DNA from 4 places in the Halalkalibacter sp. HAAS-P013 genome. Region 3 is predicted to be linked to each of the others. Evidence: riboswitches for the same ligand, from Rfam matches in the RefSeq annotation. Region 3 holds a riboswitch; each other region holds the start of a gene.
What was found. Region 3 has a riboswitch for S-adenosylmethionine ahead of AC1FXP_RS13545 (homoserine dehydrogenase). Riboswitches for the same ligand answer to the same signal wherever they lie in the genome.
Positions count from the first base shown of each region.

Region 1: linked by a shared signal. The riboswitch ahead of AC1FXP_RS02720 (methionine biosynthesis PLP-dependent protein) and the one ahead of AC1FXP_RS13545 (homoserine dehydrogenase) in region 3 are both predicted to bind S-adenosylmethionine.
Region 2: linked by a shared signal. The riboswitch ahead of metK (methionine adenosyltransferase) and the one ahead of AC1FXP_RS13545 (homoserine dehydrogenase) in region 3 are both predicted to bind S-adenosylmethionine.
Region 4: linked by a shared signal. The riboswitch ahead of AC1FXP_RS00985 (peptide-methionine (S)-S-oxide reductase) and the one ahead of AC1FXP_RS13545 (homoserine dehydrogenase) in region 3 are both predicted to bind S-adenosylmethionine.

Region 1 is NZ_JBWQTU010000001.1:514,460-518,662, reverse strand. It holds gene AC1FXP_RS02735 (asparaginase) at 1-869, opposite strand, end outside; gene prsW (glutamic-type intramembrane protease PrsW) at 974-1,621, shown strand; gene AC1FXP_RS02725 (hypothetical protein) at 1,656-1,817, shown strand; SAM riboswitch class I at 1,952-2,055, shown strand; gene AC1FXP_RS02720 (methionine biosynthesis PLP-dependent protein) at 2,152-3,270, shown strand; gene AC1FXP_RS02715 (bifunctional homocysteine S-methyltransferase/methylenetetrahydrofolate reductase) at 3,267-4,203, shown strand, end outside.
Region 2 is NZ_JBWQTU010000005.1:20,680-24,882, forward strand. It holds gene pckA (phosphoenolpyruvate carboxykinase (ATP)) at 1-1,064, opposite strand, end outside; gene AC1FXP_RS08450 (hypothetical protein) at 1,321-1,695, shown strand; SAM riboswitch class I at 1,957-2,068, shown strand; gene metK (methionine adenosyltransferase) at 2,440-3,645, shown strand; gene AC1FXP_RS08460 (DUF1540 domain-containing protein) at 4,149-4,203, shown strand, end outside.
Region 3 is NZ_JBWQTU010000009.1:82,383-86,585, reverse strand. It holds gene aspS (aspartate--tRNA ligase) at 1-1,438, shown strand, start outside; SAM riboswitch class I at 1,510-1,624, shown strand; gene AC1FXP_RS13545 (homoserine dehydrogenase) at 1,684-2,913, shown strand; gene AC1FXP_RS13540 (hypothetical protein) at 2,890-3,195, opposite strand; RNA gene ssrS (6S RNA) at 3,340-3,519, shown strand; gene AC1FXP_RS13530 (tRNA threonylcarbamoyladenosine dehydratase) at 4,088-4,203, shown strand, end outside.
Region 4 is NZ_JBWQTU010000001.1:178,196-182,398, forward strand. It holds gene gndA (NADP-dependent phosphogluconate dehydrogenase) at 1-209, shown strand, start outside; gene AC1FXP_RS00980 (M3 family oligoendopeptidase) at 328-2,019, shown strand; SAM riboswitch class I at 2,521-2,635, shown strand; gene AC1FXP_RS00985 (peptide-methionine (S)-S-oxide reductase) at 2,687-3,103, shown strand; partial or broken gene AC1FXP_RS00990 (hypothetical protein) at 3,155-3,418, shown strand; gene AC1FXP_RS00995 (S66 peptidase family protein) at 3,463-4,203, shown strand, end outside.

The DNA of each region.
Region 1 (4,203 bases), on a different contig from region 3:
AAAATGATGCCGATTTCTTTTAACGAACGACCGCCGCCCTCGTACGCATAAGTATCTTGGACGACGCCGTTGAAACAACGCGATACCAGTACTACCGGAATGTTACGGGTGATCAATGACTTTAGTGCAGGCATAATGGTTGGAGGGACATTCCCTTGACCGAATGCTTCAATAACTAACCCGTCAATGTGAGTGGTAGCGACGGCTTCGATGATTGTTTCGTCCATGCCAGCATAGGTCTTTAACAAAGCTACTTTTTTCGTCATTTGTGTTACAGGATGGCAATCACGTTTCGTTAATGTATGGTGAAAAAACACCCCGCGTTTTGTAACAATTCCAATTGGGCCGTATTGAGGGCTTTGAAATGTCGCAATATTACTTGAATGAGTTTTCGTTACATTTTTTGCTGTGTGAATTTCGTCATTTAAGACAACGAGAACTCCTTTTCCTCGTGCCTCGTCACTTGCTGCTACTCTTACTGATGCAATTAGATTATGTGGACCATCTGCACCAAGCTCATTACTAGAACGCATCGCTCCTGTAATAATCACCGGAGTATCCCAATCAAGAATAAGGTCTAGTAAATACGCTGTTTCTTCAAGGGTGTCCGTCCCGTGAGTGACAACAATGCCATCTAATTGATCGTCTTTTACTCGCTCTTTTAACCTTTTTGCTAAATCAACCATTAAACTAGGAGTCATGTGAGGAGAAGGTAAATTTAAGTAATCATCCACAATCACAGAGGCAATGGTTGATAGCGATTCGATAGTGGAATATAATGGGTTTATTAAGTTTGGTTGGACTGCTCCATGTTCATTTTCTTGCATGGCGATGGTGCCACCAGTATGTAAAACAAGAATTTTCTTCAAAAAGGTCACCCCAATTTCACAATGTTTTGCATAATTATATTATATTACCATATAAGCTTTGGTTTGAGTAATAAATCGTAACGCAAGGAGAAAGGATTGGCGAATTGTTTGCACTTATTACAGCAGCAATAGCTCCAGGAATGGCATTATTATCATATTTTTATTTGCGAAATCATTATAGTTCGAATACGGTTTCGCTTGTTTTTCGAACGTTTTTAATTGGAGTGTTACTTGTATTTCCTGTTATGGTTTTACAGTATGCATTCACGACGGAAGGGTATTTTACACATCCGTTTACAAGAGCCTTCTTTTTGTATGGGTTCGTGGAAGAATTCTTTAAATGGTTTCTACTTTGGGTTTTTGTGTATCAACATGCGACCTTTGCGAGACGCTATGATGGAATCGTCTACGGCGCCTCTCTTTCACTAGGATTTGCAACATTAGAAAATGTTTTTTATTTAATAGCTAATGGCTTAGAAACAGCTTTTGGCCGAGCTTTATTGCCTGTATCTAGTCACGCTTTGTACGGTGTCATCATGGGATATTATCTTGGAAGAGCTAAAGTAGAAGAAGATAAAAGGGGGAAACATTTGACGTTGTCGTTAAGTTTGCCTATTATTTTACACGGCGTCTATGATTTTATTTTGCTTTTTTTCGGAATGTATTTCTTAGTTGCGATAATTCCATTTATGTTTTTTCTATGGTGGGTAGCGTTAAAAAAGGTGAAGCGAGCTCATCAATTAGATGTATAGGTTTGTAGAATTTAATAAGTAAAGGGTGATCAATATGGCTGAAGGACGTTATCGTGTTGTGATTCGTTGTCCAGTTTGTAGTGAAAAATATATTCTACGTGGGAGTAGAAATGAAAAAGGTGAATATGAAACAGGCTTCAAGCGTTGTGTCTGCGGAAATGAAGAAAACTTAAATATTGATGCTTCCTTAGAATAAAAAATTAAATATGTATTGATCGTTGCTGTTGCGCTTTTTTCTAATGATTTAATCTACTTGCAGGAAAAATTTTTCTTGCAAAAGTTCGAAATTTGTTGTAATTTTGATTAAATGAAAAATATGAATAATTGATTTTCTTATCAAGAGAGACGGAGGGACTGGCCCAAAGATGTCTCAGCAACCAGCCGATTTCGGTCAGGTGCTAAATCCATCAAGTTGACGGCTTGAAAGATAAGGAGAGGCGATTGATAACACAACCACCTTCTTCTTATTTTAAATAGAAGGTGGTTTTTAATATTTATTAATGAATGATATAAATGTGGAGGTCTTATAAATGAACCGTGAGAAACTTGAGACAATCTTAGTACAAATTGGAAATCGTTCAGATAATCCAACAGGGACCATTAATACACCTGTGTATTTTTCAACTGCATATAGGCACACGGGAATTGGGGAGTCGACAGGGTATGATTACGCAAGAACAGGTAATCCAACTAGAGAGGTCGTAGAAAAAGCGATAGCGGAGTTGGAAGAGGGGGAACGAGGTTTTGCTTGCAGCTCGGGGATGGCAGCCATTCAAACGGTTCTTTCTCTTTTTGAACAAGGAGATGAAATTTTAGCATCACAAGATCTGTACGGAGGAACCTATCGTTTATTTGAACAAGGATGGAATCGTTGGGGTTTAACTTTTTCTTTTGCAGACCCTCGTAACCTTGAACAGTTTGAAAACTGTATTACTGATAATACAAAGGCATTATTTATCGAAACGCCTACGAACCCATTAATGCAAGAAGCGTCGATTGTTGAACTAGCTAAAATAGCCAAAAAATACGGAATTTTATTAATTGTTGATAATACGTTTTATACCCCACTTTTGCAACAACCACTTGTGGACGGTGCAGATATCGTTATACATAGCGCTTCTAAATATTTAGGTGGCCACAACGATGTGATCGCTGGGCTCATTGCTGCAAAAGGAGAAGAGCTTTGTGAACGTATTGGTTATTACCATAACGGGATCGGAGCAATCTTATCAGCTTTCGATTCATATCAGTTAATTAGAGGGATGAAGACTCTGGCCCTTCGAATGGATAAACATCAAGAAAATGCGAAAGCAATCGTAAAATATTTAGAGGCGCAAGAAGGTGTAATAGACGTCCTATATCCTGGAAAAGGTGGAATGATTTCTTTTCGGATATTAAAAGAAGAGTGGGTCAACCCATTTTTACAGCAGTTGAAACTCGTCTCTTTTGCAGAAAGTTTAGGTGGGGTTGAGAGTTTGATGACGTACCCTGCTACGCAAACACATATGGACATTCCTGAAGATATTCGTATAGCAAATGGTGTTTGCAATCGCTTGTTGCGTTTTTCTGTTGGGATTGAGCGGGCAGAGGATTTAATTGCTGATCTTGATCAAGCATTCCGTCAAGTGAAAGAGAGGGAGAATGAATGAGCTTTTTAGAACAACTAGCATCAAAAGTCTTAATCGGAGATGGAGCAATGGGAACGTTGCTATATGAGCAAGGAGTCGACCAATGCTTTGAAGAAGTAAATGTAAAAAATCCAGATATCATACTAAATGCTCATAAGAAATACGCCTTGGCTGGAGCTGATGTGATTCAATCTAATACGTATGCTGCGAACAAACTGAAGCTAGAAAAATATGGGCTAGAGAAAGAGGTTCGCTCCATCAATCGCTCAGGCGTACGTTTAGCAAAAGAAGCTTCTGGTGAGAATACGTTTGTACTAGGAACTGTTGGAGGGATTAGACGGTTTCAATTAGAAGAATGGAGCCTTGACGAGATAGAGGAAGCCTTCAAAGAGCAAATGAATGAGCTATTAACGGAAGGCGTTGACGGCCTTTTGTTAGAGACGTTTTACGATTTGGAAGAAGCTACGATGGCTGCAAACCTTGCGCGAAAATTAACAGGTTTGCCTTTAGTTGTAAATTTGTCACTCGGAGAAATAGGTGTGATGAATGGTGGGATTGCCGTTTCTGATGCGTTTGAACAACTGACAGCTATAGGAGCTGATGTGGTTGGATTAAATTGTCGGACAGGTCCGTTTCATATGCTTCGTTCATTTGAAACGATTGCGTTACCGAAAAAGGGGTTTTTATCTGCGTACCCAAATGCAAGCTTACCTGATTATCGTGATGGGCGTGTGTTCTACCAATCGAATGCAGATTATTTTCAAGATATGGGAGAGAAGTTTATTAAGCAGGGGGTTCGTTTATTGGGAGGTTGTTGTGGTACGACGCCTGAGCATATTGAAGCATTTGCAAAGGTGAGAGAAACTACAGAACCGATCACTAGTAAAACGGTCCGGCCATTAGTTGGATTCATGCGGGAATCCATTGAAATTCCGCGAAAAGAAAAGCCGCTTC
Region 2 (4,203 bases), on a different contig from region 3:
GGCGGCAAAACACCAAAAGCATCTGCTGTTAGGAAAATGATTGTTTTTGGATGTCCTGCAACACTTGGAACTAAAGCATTAGGGATTGCATCAATCGGATATGCCGCTCGGGTATTTTCGGTTAACGATGTATCATCGTAATTTGCATTGCCTGTTTCAACGTCAATAGCTACATTTTCAAGAACTGTTCCAAATCGAATAGCATTCCAGATTTGTGGCTCTTTTTCTTTTGAAAGGTTTACACATTTAGCGTAACAACCCCCCTCGATATTAAATACGCCATTACTTGACCAACCATGCTCATCATCTCCAATTAATGAACGAAGAGGATCAGCTGATAACGTTGTCTTGCCTGTTCCTGAAAGACCGAAGAACAGGGCGACGTCACCCTCTCTTCCTGCATTTGCAGAGCAATGCATCGAGAGTACATCTTGCTCGGGGAGTATGAAATTCATAACGGAGAAGATGGATTTCTTCATTTCGCCTGCATATTCCGTTCCGCCAATTAAAATAATACGTTCTTCAAAAGAAATGATGACAAATGCTTCTGAGTTTGTTCCGTCATTTATAGGATCGGCTTTAAAAGACGGAGCTGATATAATTGTGAACTCTTTCTGTGAAGGTTCCTTTTGATCTTTGGTAGGACGAATAAATAATTGACGTGCAAAAACCTGGTGCCATGCAAATTCGTTAATGACTTTTAATGGAATTTGATATCTGTTGTCAGCGCCAGCATAGCCATCGGATACAAAAATTTCACTTTTGTTTTTTAAGTGGTCAATCACTTTAAAATATAGGGAGGTAAACGTATCTTTATCAATCGGCTGATTGACCGTTCCCCATTCAATGCTTTCTTTTACACTTGGTTCGTTGACAATGAATTTGTCTTTAGGGGAACGACCAGTGTAAGCGCCAGTTTCAACACTAAGTGCACCTGTAGATGTGAGCTTCCCCTCACCGCACATTAACGACTTTTCAATTAATGAGGAGATAGGAAGATTAAGGTGAACCATGTCTGAGTTCACTAAGTTAATTAATTCGGAATGAAGGTTGATTGTATTCATTGTCGCAAAACCCTTTCTTTAATTTTTTGATTGTTAGCATTAAATACAAAATCTTGTAAATTAGTATAACATAATAAGTCTAATAGTCTATACTATTAATTGAATTTTCCATTTGTGATATATTTAATAGAAAATGTGTTTTCGTAGGATGTTTTTTTGGGTTACTGGCCACCAACTAATCAAATTGCTTTATTGTTCCTAAATTTCTTCTTCATGCATACAATCTAGGTAAAGAGAAATGAAGGAGGCGTTCTATTTGCAGCAAGTTTCTATGTTGGATGTCGCTACTGTTTCAGCAGTAGTAGCGGCGCTTGTAACGGTGATAGGAAATGCCTTTGGTATTGAAAAGCAATATCGTGCTCTATTAGCGATTGGAATAGCTGGTATACTTTGGTTTATTCCAAGGGAGTGGGGAGAACAAGTACTGATGGCACTTATTATTGGCTTAACAGCTAGTGGGGTTTATAGCCAAGTGAAACCTCGGGATAATGCAAATGAATTAATGAAAATGCAACTTCGAGAAGAACTTCGAAAAGAGCAAGAATTGGAGAAGGAAAGGGAGAAAAAGCAACAACAAAGGGAAAGACAAAATGAAAACCGTCAAGAGAGGCGAGATGATACACCGTACTAAAATAACAAAAGGCAAGGTTTGCTTAAAGGCCACTGAAAAAGGTCAAAACCGTACCTTTTTCAGTGGCCTCTTTGACTTCCTGCTTTTAGATCTTATATCTTTATTAGCAAGAATTATGATTAATACTCGTTTTTAGCATAGTATTAAATGAATCGTGCACAATAACAATAAATCTTAATGATAATTTGATTAAATTTTTAATAGGAGTCGGATATGTTGACACTAAACAACATGTGCGATATGATATGCGTCGAACGGATACTCTTATCCTGAGTAGGCGGAGGGACAGGCCCGAAGAAGCCCAGCAACCAACACTTTAAAGCCATGAGTGAAAAGGTGCTAACCTGCAAGGCTATGCCTTGGACGATAAGAGGCTAAAGGTAAACATTCAACCCTTTTCCTCTACAGGAGAAGGGTTTTTATCGTTTATACGGCTTTACAGGTAGGTATTTCCCATTCGATGGGGCATGAGTGCCGTCTCAAAGAAAAACACAAGCTTAGTACAAAGCGGTGTTTAAAGGAGTGTACTGAAAAAGAGGGGTTTTCTTTTTCAATGTACTCGAAGCAATGGAACGCAGCCGCTGCCAATGGTGTGAGAAATGTATCACACCTAGGAGTTTGCTATTAGTGGGTTTCTCATAGCAGACGAGCAGCGTGCGGAATCATTGCTACTTAATATAGAGACATTGAAAAAGGTGGGTTTGTACCTTTTTCAGTGGTTTCGTTTAAAGGAGGAATTTGATAATGACAGAATTGAAAAGCAGACGTTTGTTTACGTCGGAATCAGTAACAGAAGGGCATCCTGATAAAATTTGTGATCAAATTTCAGATGCAATTCTTGATGCGATTTTAACCAATGACCCGAATGCTCGTGTAGCTTGCGAAACATCTGTTACAACTGGCTTAGTATTAGTTGCGGGAGAGATTACGACAAGTACGTATGTCGATATTCCTAAGATCGTTCGTGAAACAATTAAAGGAATTGGTTATACTCGTGCAAAATACGGTTTTGACTATGAAACGAGTGCAGTACTTACATCAATTGATGAGCAGTCAGCAGATATTGCTCAAGGTGTTGACAAGGCACTAGAAGCTCGCGAAGGTCAAATGACGGATGAAGAAATTGAAGCAATTGGTGCTGGCGACCAAGGACTTATGTTTGGTTATGCTAATAACGAGACGAAAGAGTTAATGCCTCTTCCAATTTCACTAAGTCATAAAATTGCTCGTCGCTTAACTGAGGTACGAAAAGATGAGATTCTTCCTTATCTTCGTCCGGATGGGAAAACGCAAGTAACCGTAGAGTATGATGAGGATGGAAAACCTGTACGTATTGATACGATCGTTATTTCAACACAACATCATCCAGAAGTAACTCTAGAGCAAATTCAACGTAATTTAAAAGAATATGTCATTAACCCAGTTGTCCCAAAAGAATTAATTGATGAGAATACGAAATATTTCATTAACCCAACAGGCCGTTTCGTTATTGGGGGACCTCAAGGAGATGCTGGTTTAACAGGGCGTAAGATCATCGTTGATACATACGGTGGATATGCACGTCATGGTGGTGGAGCATTCTCTGGTAAAGATGCGACGAAAGTTGACCGCTCAGGAGCATATGCAGCTCGTTACGTAGCGAAAAATATTGTTGCGGCTGGTCTTGCTGATAAATGTGAAGTCCAGTTAGCTTATGCCATTGGTGTTGCACAACCTGTATCGATCTCTATTGATACATTTGGTACTGGAAAAGTATCTGAAGAGTCACTAGTGGCTCTTGTGCGTGAAAACTTTGATCTGCGTCCTGCAGGTATTATTAAAATGCTTGACTTACGTCGTCCGATTTACAAGCAAACAGCAGCATACGGACACTTTGGGCGTACAGATGTCGAATTGCCATGGGAACAAACGAATAAAGCGGCTGCTTTAAAAGAGCAAGCTGGACTATAAAAAAATTAAATAGAGACGTACTTATGCACACGATTTTTCTAGAAGAATCGTGTGCATCTTTTATTCTCATAATTCGTTTTTAAGGAGAGTAGGTGTGAAGACCCAAACGCGGGTGAAATTGAATGGATTTCATAAATGTGATGAAAGTCAAAAAGCGGTGAAAATTCAAGAGAAAGGGGGTGTCTCAAAAGGTCTGTTTTTGACCTTTTGAGACACCCCCGAAGCAATGAGCGGAGTCGCTACATCTTTTAAAAGCCTTTAGAGGAGTGGGTTTCTCCTCTAAAGGCGCGTAGCGAACGGAGCCATTCCTTCCTCTGTTCCGGACTTTTAGGACAGCCCCCAAACGCCGTTGAAAACCAAGGAAAGCGTCCTTCATTTCAGTTATGAAGGAAATGGAACCCCCTTTTGTTCCCAATATTAATAATACAATCTCTAATTATTTGACCTGTCCGTATGCTTTCTAGTTTTATTGGTCAAAATGAAAATCAGAGGGGGTGAGTGAAATGGCACAAGATGTTTTATGTGAAGTAAACAACTGTGTATACTGGGCTCAAGGAA
Region 3 (4,203 bases):
TGATACAGACGCTTCAGAAGATGTTCGGCTAAAATATCGTTATTTGGATCTTCGTCGTCCAGATATGCAAGAGACGTTTAAACTACGTTATCGTACAACAAAGTTAATTCGTGATTTCCTTGACACGGAAACGTTCATGGAGATTGAAACTCCAATGTTAACAAAAAGTACACCAGAAGGGGCTCGTGATTATCTAGTTCCAAGCCGTGTTCATCATGGCGAGTTTTATGCTCTGCCACAATCACCGCAACTTTTCAAACAATTATTAATGGTTTCGGGTTTTGAACGTTATTATCAAATTGCACGTTGTTTCCGCGATGAAGACTTGCGTGCTGATCGTCAACCGGAGTTCACTCAAGTCGATATTGAAACATCGTTCATGGACAAAGAAGACTTAATTGCCATGATGGAAAAAATGATGGTAAAGATCTTGAAAGAAATCAAAGGCGTTGACGTTTCATTACCGTTTCCACGTTTGACATATGATGAAGCCATGAACCGTTTTGGTTCAGATAAACCGGACCTTCGTTTTGGGATGGAACTAATTGAACTATCAGAGATTGTGAAAGACTCAGAATTCAAAGTGTTCCAAAGTGCTCTTGCAAGTGGGGGAACAGTAAAAGGCTTGAACTTAAAAGGGGGAGCAAATAAGCTTTCTCGTAAAGAAATCGATGCTCTTACTGATTATGTAAAACAATATGGAGCGAAAGGCTTAGCATGGCTTAAGGTAGAAGAAGAAGGACTTAAAGGACCTATAGCTAAGTTCTTTACGGGAGAGATTTCTACTTCATTACAAGAAGCTCTTGGCGCTGAAGTTGGCGACTTATTATTCTTTGGTGCAGATAAGAAACAGGTTGTATTTGATAGCCTTGGTGCACTCCGTTTGAAATTTGGAAAACAGTTTGACTTGATCGATAAAAGTCAATTTAATTTCCTTTGGGTTGTTGATTTTCCACTTGTTGAATACGATGAGGAAGCTAAACGTTATGTTGCCTTACATCATCCGTTCACAAGTCCAGTAGAAGAAGATCTTGCTTTACTAGCAACTGATCCTGCAAGTGTACGTGCTAATGCGTATGATCTCGTATTAAACGGATATGAGCTTGGTGGTGGTTCGCAACGTATTTACCAAAGTGATATTCAAGAACAAATGTTTAAAGCACTTGGATTTTCTGAAGAGGAAGCTCGCGAACAGTTCGGTTTCTTGTTAGAAGCATTTGAATTTGGTACTCCGCCACACGGTGGGATTGCATTAGGACTAGATCGTCTAGTTATGCTACTAGCAGGTCGGACGAATTTACGTGACACCATTGCCTTCCCGAAAACAGCAAGTGCTAGTGATCTGTTGACGAATGCACCTGGTGAAGTAAGTGTTGAGCAGTTAATTGATTTAAATTTATCAATTATCGGGAGAAAATCTGAAAAGGTGAATGTTTAATCATATATTTGACAGTTAGGCAAAGCTAACGTATAATCACGTTAATTGAATATGAACGTTTGAAGAATTCAAACTTATCCAGAGTGGTGGAGGGACTGACCCTACGAAGCCCGGCAACCGTTTTGCAAGCCATGCAAAAAAAGGTGCTACTTTCAGCAGAATGTGACTCATTCTGAAAGATAAGTGAAGGCAAAAAAACCTTTCCTTATCTGGAGAGGTTTTTTATTTAAGAGGAGGGTATGGATATGCTACGAGTAGGTTTAATAGGATTTGGAACGGTTGGCAGCGGTGTATATGAACGCCTGACTAATTCAAAGGAGCAGCTAGAACAGCTGTTAGGAAAGAAAATACACATTTCAGCAATTCTTGTGAAAAGTCGTCAAAAACAACGCGCGTCTGATATTGAGTCGTTTGTTACAACTAGTTGGGATGAGTTTTGTAATTCAGCTGACTTTGATATCATTTTTGAAGCCATTGGAGGAATTGAACCTGCACTCTCATATACAACAGAATGGTTAGAAAAAGGTGTTCCAGTTATCACTGCTAACAAAAAGCTCGTCGCAGAGAAGGGACAATTACTTGAGAGATTAGCAGATCAACACTCGACCTATTATGGATATGAGGCAGCAGTTGCAGGTGGCATTCCGATTATTAATGCGTTAAAGGGAACACTCACAACTACACCAATATCAAGAATTTCTGGAATCTTAAATGGAACAACAAATTATATGTTAACAGAAATGATCGAAAACCATCGAGGATTTGCTGATGTTTTATTAGAGGCACAAGAGCTAGGTTATGCTGAGGCAGACCCAACTGACGATCTAGAAGGCTTTGATGCTTGGTACAAAATAAGAATTCTAAGTCGCTTATGTTTTGGAAGCTGGTCTTCTTCTAATGAATTTTCACGTAAAGGTGTATCGAGTATTAAGGATTGGCATGTTGAAATAGGAGAGCGTCTAGGGTTTAAGATAAAGTTAATTGCTGAGGCTTGGCAGGGTGAAGCTAAAGTAAATGGTTCTGTGACTCCAGCCTTTTTAACACAAAACGAACCGTTAGCAAGTGTTAGAGGAGTGACAAATGGAATATCAATTGAAGGTGATTCTATTAATCAACTTCTTTTTATTGGACCTGGTGCTGGGAAAGAGGCTACGGCAAATAGTATGGTTGAAGACTTCCTTTTCCATGAGCGTACTAGACATTCTCAAAGAAGCTTAGGAACGAAGGCAGAACAACGAAAAGAACCATTTACACATGCATTTGTTTTCCTAACTCATGCTGAAAGAGAAACTGCGCTTCATTGGGTGAAGGAAAATCAGATAGCTGTAATTGACACATTCTCTCACCATGAAGGAGAAGGATGGATTATCAAAAGTACAGACGGTACACCTTTTGAAACGTATCCAATCTATGGGGATATTTCAACACGTAGACGTTTAGAAACAATTCACTCAGCGCAATTCGGGGCGTTCTGATTTTAGCTTTTTATAAGCAGTCACTAAAGCGTATGCATCCTCCTTTATGTAATACGTCCGAACACCTCGACTTGTATGCAAATATAGAAAACCCATTGCACCTTTTTCTGGTTTCTTACGATAAGAAATATCAAAAATAGTTGTGAGTGGGTAAACATCATCTTTAACAGTGAGTTGATTATCAAATAGCTTCATATCAAATGACGTTTCAATTGTACGTTTTTCTGTCCAGCCAATTTCTTGACGAATTTCTATGCATGTTTGAGTAGCTAGCAGATTCATATAAGTCACCTCTAAAATGTGTGTATACAGTAAATAACTGTATCATACTGAGAAGCATTTACCAAATAATAGAGGTGAGTAAATAATCTGAATATTTTGTTGACGTACAATTGCTGATTTGATACTATAAATATAAATAAGTAAGAACTCCTAATATGTACGTAGAAATTTACGTTTTGAGCCAACAGATTAACATTGGGAGCTTGAGTTGAGAATCGGATTACAGGCCTTTTTGTTTAGGAAGTAAAATGGTTTTTACAGGGCACCCACCTTGTTTTAGAACAGGTTCATAACCATAATAAATACGGCATGATTGGGATTCTTGCTGTACATAGTAGGCAAGCAACTTCTCAAATAGAGAAGTTGTTTTTTTATGTAGTACGTGTTCCCCTCATGTCCGTTCCATTGCGCTCCAGCCAACTTGCTTTCCGCGGGGAGGTGTCGAGCCTCCTACGCCTGTGGGGTCTCGACCCTACCTCTTTATGAGGGCACTGAAAAAGTCCTTTTTAGCGGATTCAAGGAAGCAGCAATGGCTCCACACGTTGTGCGCCTGCTATGAGAAAACCACTCATAGCAGGCTTTAAGACAAAGCAACAGTTTCGCTCATTGCTTAAAGGCCACTGAAAAAGGTCAAAACCTTACCTTTTTCAGTGGCCTACCTCTTCATCCCGCAGGAGTCGAGTGACTTTTCGCTCCATTTCACTACGAGAAAAACGTTTCTTCACAGTAACAATCTTTAGGAAACAACTTTACTAAAAAGCCTAGTGTTTACTAATAATACAAGTTAATGTATGTTTGTAATCGTTTTAGGTAAACGTAGTAGTTAGTTTAGACTTTTAAGAATGGCTATGGTATAGTCATTGCGATAGATTGTTTGGAGGGAGCAAGGCGAATGTTGCATCAATTTTCTCGAAATGAATTGGCCATAGGTCACGATGGATTAGATCAATTAAGGAACAGTACAGTTGCAGTGCTGGGTATTGGAGGAGTAGGTTCTTTCTCAGCTGA
Region 4 (4,203 bases), on a different contig from region 3:
AAGAAGCTGCTCGTGACGTAGTGGCTACAGCTGTTAAGCTTGGAATTCCTGTTCCAGGTCTTGCAAGTGCGTTAGCATACTTTGACAGCTATCGTACAGAAACACTTCCGGCTAACCTTCTACAAGCGCAAAGAGATTACTTTGGTGCTCATACGTATCAACGTGTTGATAAAGAAGGAACATTCCACACAAACTGGATGGAAAAATAATAAATTGTGTAAGGTGGCTTCGACTTAGTCGAGGCTGCCTTTTTTGTTTGGATAATTTTGTATTTATTATTACATTGTATTCTGGTACGATGAGCTTACCTGAAAAGGAGGACGATTCATGTCAACATTTTATGTAGAGAAACTGAACTTTAATGAACCTAAGAAAATAGCGGAGATGTTTGATGCGTTGTTACAGGAATCTACGGACAATGTAGAGGAATTAGAATCATGGCTTAAAAAACAGTCAGAGCTATTTGATGCCATTGAGGAAGCAATGTCTGGGCATTACATCGACTTTCAATGTCAAAGTGACTCTAAAAAGGCAAAAGAGATTTTTGAGCATGACCAAAGTGTCATTGACCCCCTTTTTAAGAAATATAATTCTTTATTTGATGAGGCATTTTTATCTTCTAAGGCAAACGGCCAATTAGACCCTATTTTGTATGAACAGTTGATTAAAAGAAAACAAAATGCAAAAGAAATTTTCAGATTAGAAAATATTGACTTAGAAGTAAAAGAAGATGCGCTTGCAACGAATTATTTTGAACATACAGGAGGATTAACCGTTCAATGGGGTAATGAAGAACTGACATTAAGTGAACTTTCTCCATACATACAAGACCCTGATCGTAATACGAGACAACAAGCTCTTACTTTAATTTCTGAAGCCATCCTCTCCAAGGAAGCAGAGCTGCAACAAATTATGAATGAGCTTATTGTGTTACGTCATCAAAAAGCTCAAAACACAGGGTTAACGAATTACAGGGATTATATGTTTAAAAAATATGAGCGCTTTGATTATACGCCACAGGACTGTAAAAACTTAGCAGTATCAATTCGTAAGTATGTCAAACCGCTCAAAGAAAAATTACAGAAACAGCATAAGACTGAACTAGGTGTTGACACGTATAGACCATGGGATAGACAAGGTGTTCCACAAGAGCAAAAGCCATTACAACCTTTTACAACAACTGAGGAGCTTATTGAAAAGTCGAAGGTTATCCTTGGAAACCTTGATCCACGGTTTGCTGAGCTTCTAACAACGATGGATGAACGTGGGATGCTTGATTTAAATAGTCGAAAAGGCAAAGCGCCTGGCGGTTTTTGTTCTAATCTCCCTGTATCACAGCTTTCGTTTATTTTTATGAATGCATCCAAGACACAAGATGATATGATTACTTTGCTTCACGAAATGGGGCATTGTATTCATAATGACTTAATGAGAAAGCAACCAATTGGAGACTATCGTGAGACACCAATGGAATCAGCAGAATTAGCAAGTATGTCAATGGAACTTTTGACTATGGACCAGTGGAATCTCTTTTATAAAGATGAGGCAGATCTTATACGTGCAAAGAAAGAGCAGTTAAAAGGAATAATCGATTTTCTTCCTCTTGGGATGATCATTGATCAGTTCCAGCATTGGATGTATGAAAATCCAGATCATACATCTGATGAACGCGATAGAAAGTACAAAGAACTGATGCTAAATATAGACTCGAATGTGGTAAATTGGAATGGTTATGAGAAATGGCAACAAACAGCTTGGTTGCGTGTTCTTCATATTTTTGAGGTGCCATTTTATTATATAGAATATGTGATTGCCCAACTAGGAGCAGTCCAAATGTACAAACAATACCGGGAAAATCCAGAACAAGCACTTGAAAATTATAAAAAAGCATTGGCTCTCGGTTCATCGAAATCTTTACCTGAAGTATATGAGGCGGCAGGAATTCGCTTTGATTTCTCAGATTCGATGATTCAAGAATTAATGGTATTTTTAGAACAAGAATTAGAACAGTTACAGTAAAACAAAAAGAGTTGTCAGTTCAGTATGGCAACTCTTTTTGTTTGTTGAGACCTTATAGAAAGGGAATAGGGATATGGGGGAAAAAGAGCCTAATCATAATACTGATTTCCAGTTTTATTTTATTTATTTATGTATGTTTTTTACATGTTCAAATCATACATTACAGTCATTTCAAACTTGAGCGAGGCATTGATTATGTCATTATATTAGGAGCAAGAGTAAAAGGAGCCGAACCTACCTTATCCCTTTGAAGACCAAATTACGACGATATTAATTAACTACGTTTACAACTTATTTTATAGGCAATGATAAAGCGATGGTTGATAAATTTATTGAAAAATAATAACAACGAAGGGGTATTGAGATCCCTACTTAGGAGCATTTCTTAATAAGAGGATGAAAGTTTTTTAATATATTTAAAAGTATTAGTTGAATTTTGAATTAGAGATTGATATTATTAAAAGTAACACTAATAAACATAAAAAATAAATAGCGATAAACTTCTTATCCAGAGTGGTAGAGGGACAGGCCCTATGAAACCCGGCAACCATCAAGTTTAAATATTAACTTGAACGGTGCTAATTCCTGCAAAGGTGTAACCTTTGAAAGATGAGAGAAATGTATTTATTAATACTAACCTCTCTTTCAAAAAAGAGAGGTTTTTTTAATGGAAAGAAGGCTTATCGCTCAAAAGGAGCGATCATTAATGGAAAGAGCAGTGTTTGGTGCAAGTGAATTTTTCAGTCAACAGGCTTTTATTACAGATTTTCGTGGTATTGAGTATGTTCAAATTAGACAATTAAAAGGAACAAATGTAGATATAGTAGAAATATGGTTTGACCCTTGGAAAGTATCCTATAATGAATTATTAGATTTGTTTTTTGATTTGCATAACCCAACAATTAAACAAGGTCAGCAATTTAAGAATCAGTCCTTTATTTTCTTTAATAATTTTAATCAATTAAAAATAGCCAAACAAAAGAAAAGCCAGCTAAAACAAGTATTTAAAGATGAAATAATCACAGAAATTATTCCGGTGTTTGAACATATTAATACCCCGGAGGAGATAAAGCTAATATCATAATAAACCTCATATTTGGATGCGATGCTAATGAAGTAACTTTTTGAATGGAAAAAGACGGCTGATCAAAAGCAGCCTTATTGTTTTATCATGGAAAATAAAAAAGTATTTGAGATGGCGGTTTGTATGAGCAGTGGACAAAAGGGGAAGAACGGATCGTTTACTGCACAGCCTAATGATGTAACACGTGATGTATATGATCGCATGCAAGTCATCCTATCTAGTGATACACTGTTCATAAGTTATCTTATGGGTCCATTAGAAAAAAATGTTTATAAAATAAATATGTTTTCATACATTTATATATACGCACATTAATAACTCTAGCCGTTTCAGAAAAGTGAAGACAAGGGAGGAGTAAAATGGCTATAAGACCACCATTGTTACAAAGAGGAGATACGATTGGATTGGTTACAGCTGGCAGCCCTCTTGATGCTAATATCATAAATACTAGAGTTCAAACAATTAGGGATATGGGTTTTAATATTGCTTTTGGCAGGAACGTTTATTCATTTGAGGGCATCGTCGCTACAACGGCAGAACAAAGAGCTGAAGATGTGATGAACATGTTTACAGATCCAGGTGTCAAAATGATACTCACAACACGTGGAGGGACTGGGGTTCAGACCATTCTTCCATATCTAGACTACGCTGTAATAAGAGATAACCCTAAAATAATTTCCGGTTATAGTGACATTACAGTACTACTTAATATTTTGAATCAATTTAGTAATTTAATTACCTTTCATAGCTTAATGCTTGTTGATTTTAGAGCAGATACTCCATCTTATAATTATAATCAATTCTTTCAAGCTAATTCTACATTACTTTCTCCTAGATCTATTCAAAATCCACCCAATATGCCACTGATGAGTTTAGTTCAAGGTAATGTAACGGGTCCCATAGTAGGTGGAAATATGACTTCGCTCATTAATACACTGGGTACACCATATGAATTTGATACAAAAGGTAAAATACTTTTCTTAGAAGAAATCAATTCTCCTACGACAATGATTTATCGCTACTTTACTCAGCTATCGATGTCAGGAAAATTCCAAGATTGTATTGGTATTATTATGGGGGAATGCACCAATTGTCCTGTG